Linked DNA regions of Microbispora sp. ZYX-F-249. The protein of the gene in region 2 binds, or shares a complex with, the protein of the main gene of each other region. Links are inferred from orthologs where the notes say so. Each region holds a gene or a part of one and is shown on either strand. Other genes may lie near its edges.

What was found. Proteins that work in one complex are often made in the same cells at the same time.
Region 1: the proteins of tig (region 2) and rpsG are in contact, whole or in part, in a crystal structure (PDB 3GTY), measured with the Thermotoga maritima proteins. The link is inferred for Microbispora sp. ZYX-F-249 from one-to-one orthologs. Residues at the interface, in WP_004081061.1 of Thermotoga maritima: Glu122, Val124, Val129, Leu130, Tyr133, Glu188, Gly259, Ile262, Tyr263, Glu266, Ser270, Glu273, Gln274, Glu277, Arg308, Gln311, Ile312, Ser315, Tyr316, Glu325, Arg329, Arg336, Leu363, Phe366, Trp367, Arg373, Leu377, Arg381, Leu384, Glu387; in WP_004081843.1 of Thermotoga maritima: Lys34, Lys52, Lys55, Glu59, Arg62, Gln63, Glu66, Asn67, Lys69, Val71, Arg95, Ala109, Lys110, Lys111, Gly112, Arg113, Pro114, Glu117, Glu121, Ile124, Ala125, Tyr127, Asn128, Asn129, Thr130, Gly131, Lys135, Asp139, Arg142, Met143.

What each region holds. Positions count from the first base shown.
Region 1 is NZ_JBDJAW010000006.1:285,928-289,090, forward strand. The notes cover bases 369-3,163. They hold rpsG (30S ribosomal protein S7), read right to left. Parts: upstream 2,104-3,163; coding sequence 1,633-2,103; downstream 369-1,632. Other genes in these bases: fusA (elongation factor G), read right to left, coding at 369-1,548; rpsL (30S ribosomal protein S12), read right to left, coding at 2,105-2,479; AAH991_RS10960 (DNA-directed RNA polymerase subunit beta'), read right to left, coding at 3,102-3,163. Outside these bases: more of fusA, read right to left, coding at 1-368.
Region 2 is NZ_JBDJAW010000031.1:5,102-8,646, reverse strand. Bases 356-3,164 are described here. They hold tig (trigger factor), read left to right. Parts: upstream 356-968; coding sequence 969-2,360; downstream 2,361-3,164. Other genes in these bases: AAH991_RS29260 (ClpP family protease), read left to right, coding at 2,714-3,164; AAH991_RS29270 (Sco1979 family transcriptional regulator), read left to right, coding at 356-767. Also shown: more of AAH991_RS29270, read left to right, coding at 1-355; more of AAH991_RS29260, read left to right, coding at 3,165-3,358; AAH991_RS29255 (ATP-dependent Clp protease proteolytic subunit), read left to right, coding at 3,373-3,545. UniProt on the Bacillus subtilis protein: Involved in protein export. Acts as a chaperone by maintaining the newly synthesized protein in an open conformation. Functions as a peptidyl-prolyl cis-trans isomerase.

The DNA.
Region 1 (3,163 bases), on a different replicon or contig from region 2:
CTTGTTCTCGAACTCGTAGCCGTCGTTGCCCTCGCCCAGCGGCTCCAGGTCGATGATCACGCGCGCGAACTGGCCGGAACCACCGGTCTGCTTCTTGTGCGTGTACTCGACCTTCTCCACCTTGCGGCGGATGGTCTCGCGGTAGGCGACCTGCGGGCGGCCGACGTTGGCCTCGACCTTGAACTCGCGGCGCATCCGGTCGACGAGGATCTCCAGGTGGAGCTCACCCATGCCCCAGATGACCGTCTGCCCGGTCTCCTCGTCACGGCGGACCTGGAAGGACGGGTCCTCCTCGGCCAGCCGCTGGATCGCGGTCGACAGCTTCTCCTGGTCGCCCTTGGTCTTGGGCTCGATGGCCACGTTGATGACCGGCGCCGGGAAGGTCATCGACTCGAGGACGACCTGCTTGACCGGGTCCGAGAGGGTGTCACCGGTGGTGGTGTCCTTCAGACCCATGACGGCGACGATCTGACCAGCGGTCGCGGTGGGGCGCTCCTCGCGCTTGTTCGCGTGCATCTGGTAGATCTTGCCGATCCGCTCCTTCTTGCCCTTGACCGAGTTCACCACAGTGGTGCCGGCCTCGAGCGTTCCGGAGTAGACGCGGATGTAGGTGAGCTTGCCCAGGTGCGGGTCGCTCATGATCTTGAAGGCGAGTGCGGCGAAGGGCTCGCTCACGTCCGCGTGGCGCTCGACGATCTCCTCCTCGTTGCCCACCGCGTGACCCTTGAAGGCCGGGATGTCGGTGGGAGCCGGGAGGTAGGCGACGATCGCGTCGAGCAGGGGCTGCACGCCCTTGTTCTTGAACGCGGTGCCGCACAGGACCGGGTTGATGGAGCCGCTGATGGTCGCCCGGCGGATGGCCGCGACAAGCTGCTCCTCGGTGGGCTCGACGCCCTCCAGGAAGAGCTCCATGAGCTCGTCGTCGTTCTCGGCGACGGTCTCGACGAGCTTGTCGCGCCACTCACGGGCCGCGTCGGCGTGGTCGGCCGGGATGTCGACGGTGTCGTACATCTCGCCCTTGGCCGCCTCGGCGCTCCAGAGCAGGCCCTTCATCTTCACCAGGTCGATGACGCCCTTGAAGTCGGCCTCGACGCCCCAGGGAAGCTGAACGACCGCCGGGGTGGAGCCCAGCCGGTTGATCATCATGTCGACACAGCGGTGGAACTCCGCGCCGACCCGGTCCATCTTGTTCACGAAGCAGATGCGGGGCACGCCGTAACGGTCGGCCTGGCGCCAGACCGTCTCGGACTGCGGCTCCACGCCGGCGACGCCATCGAACACCGCGACCGCGCCGTCGAGAACACGCAGCGACCGCTCGACCTCGATGGTGAAGTCCACGTGTCCGGGCGTGTCGATGATGTTGATCGTGTGATCAAGCCAGCTGCAGGTGGTGGCGGCAGACGTGATGGTGATGCCGCGCTCCTGCTCCTGCTCCATCCAGTCCATGGTGGCAGCGCCCTCATGGACCTCACCCAGCTTGTAGTTGATGCCGGTGTAGAACAGGATGCGCTCAGTCGTCGTGGTCTTGCCCGCGTCGATATGGGCCATGATCCCGATGTTGCGGACCCTGGCCAGGTCAAGAGCGGTCGTGGTGGCCACTTCTTCGCGTCCTTAACTCGTCGTCGGTGCTCACTACCAGCGGTAGTGCGCGAAGGCCTTGTTGGACTCGGCCATCTTGTGCGTGTCCTCGCGCCGCTTCACGCTGGCGCCGAGGCCGTTGCTCGCGTCGAGCAGCTCGTTCATGAGCCGCTCGGTCATGGTCTTCTCGCGGCGCGCCCGGGAGTACTGGACAAGCCACCGCAGCGCCAGCGTGGTGCTGCGCGAGGCCTTGACCTCGACCGGCACCTGGTAGGTGGCGCCACCGACGCGGCGGCTCTTCACCTCGAGCGTCGGGCGGACGTTGTCGAGAGCGCGCTTGAGGGTGACGACCGGGTCGTTGCCGGTCTTCTCCCTGCAGCCCTCGAGGGCGCCGTAGACGATCGACTGCGCGAGGGAGCGCTTGCCGTCCAGGAGAACCTTGTTGATGAGCGCGGTGACCAGCGGCGAGTTGTGCACCGGGTCAGCGACCAGCTGGCGGCGGCCAGGGGAACCCTTGCGCGGCATGTCAGCTCTTCTCCTTCTTCGCGCCGTAGCGGCTGCGGGCCTGCTTGCGGTTGCGGACGGCCTGGGTGTCCAGCGAACCACGGATGATCTTGTAGCGAACACCCGGCAGGTCCTTCACACGACCACCACGCACGAGCACCATCGAGTGCTCCTGGAGGTTGTGGCCCACCCCGGGGATGTAAGCCGTGACCTCGATGCCGTTGGTGAGCCGAACACGGGCCACCTTGCGCAGCGCCGAGTTGGGCTTCTTGGGGGTGGTCGTGTAAACGCGGGTGCAAACGCCGCGCCGCTGCGGGCTCCCCTTGAGGGCAGGAGTCTTGGTCTTGCTGACCTTGTCCTGCCGGCCCTTTCGGACCAACTGCTGAATGGTGGGCACCGCGTCTCCGTTTCGTGCCTAGCCGGTGATACGTAGGACCCGGTCGAGGTGGCGATGCCGCCTCTCACAGGCTTGCAGGTACTGCCGGTGTCATGACCTGCTGGTTTTCACTCCCCTTCGACCCCCGCGCTCGGGCGTGTCGCGCTCTTGTCGCAGCACTCCCGGGCGGACCCGGTCGATCTGGAGGAGTCACGCGGCGCCCCACACGCCTTCCTCGTCGGAAAGCGGCATTTGAGCGCACGCATGCGAGCCCACAGACGGGCACGAAGGTAAAGCCTACCCGCCCTCGTACAACACGTCAAAACAGAGGAGGACGCCCCGGAGGGACGTGCCCCGCTGTCCTGACGTGCCGCTTCGCCGACGGCCCGAGCCGGACCGCCGAAGGACTCGGCCCCCTATCATACCGCCCCCACGAGGGGCTTCTCACGGTTTCGGCGCCGTCCCCGCCCCCGTGGCGCCGGACACCCACGCCCGTCACGCCGGAACGGACACCCACGCCCGTGCCGCCGGACACGCACGGCCGTACGCGGACCCGTGGACAACGGGAAGCGGCCCGGGGCGTGGTGCCCCGGGCCGCTTCCGTATGTTCACCGCCGCGGCGATCGCTCACCGCGGCGACCTGTCAACGGCCGTACTGGCCGAAGTCGTACTCCTCCAGCGGGACGGCCTCGCCGCTGCCCGAGC
Region 2 (3,545 bases):
AGGCCGGCCAGTGCATCCGGGCGTCCGAGTCGAAGATCAGCCGGATGGAGCTGGGCCGAGTCGGGTTCAAGGAGCGCGATGTCGCCGACCTTCTCGTTCTCTACGGAGTGGAGGACGAGGAGACGCGCAATGTCGTGATGAACCTGGTCGAAAGGGCCAACGAGCCCGGCTGGTGGCACAGGTTCAACGATCTGCTGCCCTCGTGGTTCCAGGCCTACGTCGGTCTGGAGGAGGCGGCCGAGCGCATCCGCACCTACGAGGTGCAGTTCGTTCCCGGCCTGCTGCAGACCAAGGAGTACGCGCGCGCCGTCATCATGGCCGGCGCGGTCGGCGCGGCGCCGGAGGAGATCGCCAGACGGGTGGACCTGCGGCTGGAACGCCAGCGCATCCTCGACGGCGGGAACAGCCCCAAGTTCTGGGCCGTGATCGACGAGGCCGCGCTGCGCCGCCCGATCGGCGGTGTCGACGTCATGCGGGGCCAGATTCAGCACCTCATCGACCTGATGAACCAGCCCAACGTGACGATTCAGGTCATCCCGTTCAGCTATGGAGGACACGCCGCCGAGGGCGGCGCCTTCAGCATCCTGCGGTTCGCCGACCCCGACCTGCCCGACATCGTGTACGTCGAGCAGCTCGCCAGCGCGCTTTACCTGGACAAACGGGAAGAGGTCGACCGCTACAGCGAGGTCATGGAACGCCTCTGCGCGGTCAGCACCACCCCCACGGAGACGGTGGACCTGCTGCGGCAGATCATGGCCGACCTCTGATCAGTCGCTACCGGGCCTCATCTGCTCTAGACTGCCCTTGGCGTTGGACACCCGCCACAGTCGAGCATGCCCGGACAGGTCGCGTGCAGGCGAGACGGTGATCCTGCGCCTTTCACGTGGGCGCGGCGCGCGTTACTGTGCCGCGGTTGCCGTGCACGACGTGCCCGCGATCACCAGATGCTGGATCAAGGAGACCACCCCGTGAAGACCGCTGTCGAGGAGCTCAGCCCTACCCGGGTCAAGCTCACCGTCGAGGTGCCGTTCAAGGAGCTCGAGCCGAGCCTGCAGGCCGCGTACAAGAAGGTCGCGCAGCAGGTGCGCGTGCCCGGCTTCCGTCCTGGCAAGGTGCCGGCCCGGATCATCGAGCAGCGCTTCGGCCGCGCGGTGGTTCTCGAGGAGACCCTGAACGACGCCCTGCCCAAGCTGTACGGCCAGGCCGTTGACGAGACCGAGGTCTTCCCGGTCAGCCAGCCGGAGATCGAGGTCACCAAGATCGAGGACGGTGAGCAGGTCGAGTTCACCGCCGAGGTGGACATCCGCCCCGCCTTCGACGTCCCGGACTACCAGGGCGCCGAGATCGTGGTGGACCCCGCCGAGGTGACCGACGAGGACATCACCGCCCAGCTCGAGGCCCTGCGCCAGCGCTTCGCGACGCTGACCGGCGTCGAGCGGCCGGCCCAGAACGGCGACTACGTCGTGATGGACCTGCGTGCCGAGATCGACGGCCGCAACCTCGAGGAGCAGCAGGCCGCCGACGTGTCCTACGAGGTCGGTGCGGGCTCGGTCCTGCAGGGCCTGGACGACGCGCTGCAGGGCATGGCCGCGGGCGACGAGAAGACCTTCCGCACCACGCTCGTCGGCGGTGAGAACGCCGGCGAGGAGGCCGACGTGATCATCAACGTCAAGTCGGTCAAGGAGAAGGTGCTGCCCGAGCTGGACGACGAGTTCGCGCAGCTCGCCAGCGAGTTCGACACGCTCGACGAGCTCAAGGACAGCATCCGCGAGCAGGTTCGCCGCAACAAGCTGGTGGACCAGGTCGTGCAGAGCCGCGAGAAGGCGCTCGACGCGCTGCTCGAGAAGATCGACATCCCGCTGCCCGAGAGCGCGCTCCAGGCGGAGATCGACGCGCGCAAGCACAACCTCGAGCACCAGGTCGCCGAGAGCGGCCTGAGCCGTGAGGCGTACCTCCGCCTCCAGCAGACGACCGAGGAAGAGCTGTTCGCCGAGTACGAGGCGAGCGCGGCCAAGGCGCTGAAGTCGGGCTTCGTGCTCGACAAGATCGTCAAGGCGGAGGAGATCGGCGTCAGCGAGCAGGAGCTCACCGACTTCGTGGTGCGCCGCGCCATGCAGATGGGCGTCGCGCCGAACACGCTGGCCCAGCACCTCGCCGACAACAACCAGCTCCCGCTGGCGATGATGGAGATCGTGCGCGAGAAGGCCAAGACCGTCATCGGGGACGCGGCCAAGGTCACCGACACCGCGGGCAACGAGGTGGACGTCCAGGCCATCTACGCCGAGCTCAACCCCGAGCAGGAGGCCGTGGGCGTGGACGAGGCGGGCGAGGAGCCCGCCGACGAGACCAAGGAAAGCTGATCTCCGAGGCTCTCGCCTGACATCTGCCGCCGGCCCGCCGCGGCGCGGGCCGGTGCGGCAGGCCACGATGGAACCCCCGTCGCACTCGGGTGCGCCGGGGGTTTCGGTTATATCGGGGCAAATCCCTGAGAATTTGTTTATTACCGTGGCTAGGGAGCACGCGGGCGGCCGTGACACATGTGTCTCGGCTGTCCGGCCATGGGCGGGAAACACGAGCGATGCGGCGCGGACGCGCCGTCGCGGCCGGGCATGCGCCGACAGCGAACAGCACGGCGCACGGGCATGACCTGTCTGCGCCGCGCGTTAAGGTCACAAGCAAAGCCAATCGATTACGAGCATCGGAAGGTGACGCTGTGACCAGCCCGCCGACCTTCTTCCCGACCGGTGGTTCCGGCTTCGAGGCCCGGAGCCCGGAGGGTGGCCCCTCCCGCCTCGAGGACCAGCTCTACCAGCGCCTGCTGCGCGAGCGGATCGTGGTGCTCGGCACCCAGGTGAACGACGAGGTGGCCAACCGGCTGTGCGCTGAGCTCCTGCTCCTCGCCGCCGATGACCCCGATCGCGACATCTGGATGTACATCAACTCCCCTGGTGGCTCCGTAACCGCCGGTATGGCGATTTACGACATGATGGAGTACGTGCCGAACAACGTCTGCACGGTCGCCATGGGCCTGGCCGCCTCCATGGGGCAGTTCCTGCTCTGCGCCGGCGCCCGCGGCAAGCGGTACGCGCTTCCGCACGCCCGGATCATGATGCACCAGCCGTCCGGCGGCATCGGCGGCACCGCGGCCGACATCGCGATCCAGGCCGAGCAGATGCTCTACGTGAAGAAGACGCTCGCGGAGCGGATCGCCTACCACACCGGCCAGCCGCTCGAGCAGATCGAGCGCGACTCCGACCGGGACCGCTGGTTCACGGCCGAGGAGGCCAAGGACTACGGCTTCATCGACCACGTGGTGCGCAGCGCCCGCCAGGTGCCCTCCGAGGGCGCCGTCTCGTGACTGGAGCTTCCCAGATGAGTGAGCTGATCCGGCCGGGTGACATCAACGGCCGCTACGTCCTTCCCTCCTTCGTCGAGCGCACGTCGTACGGCGTCAAGGAGATGAACCCCTACAACAAGCTGTTCGAGGACCGCATCATCTTCCTCGGCGTCCAGATCGACGACGCTTCGGCGAACGACGTGATGGC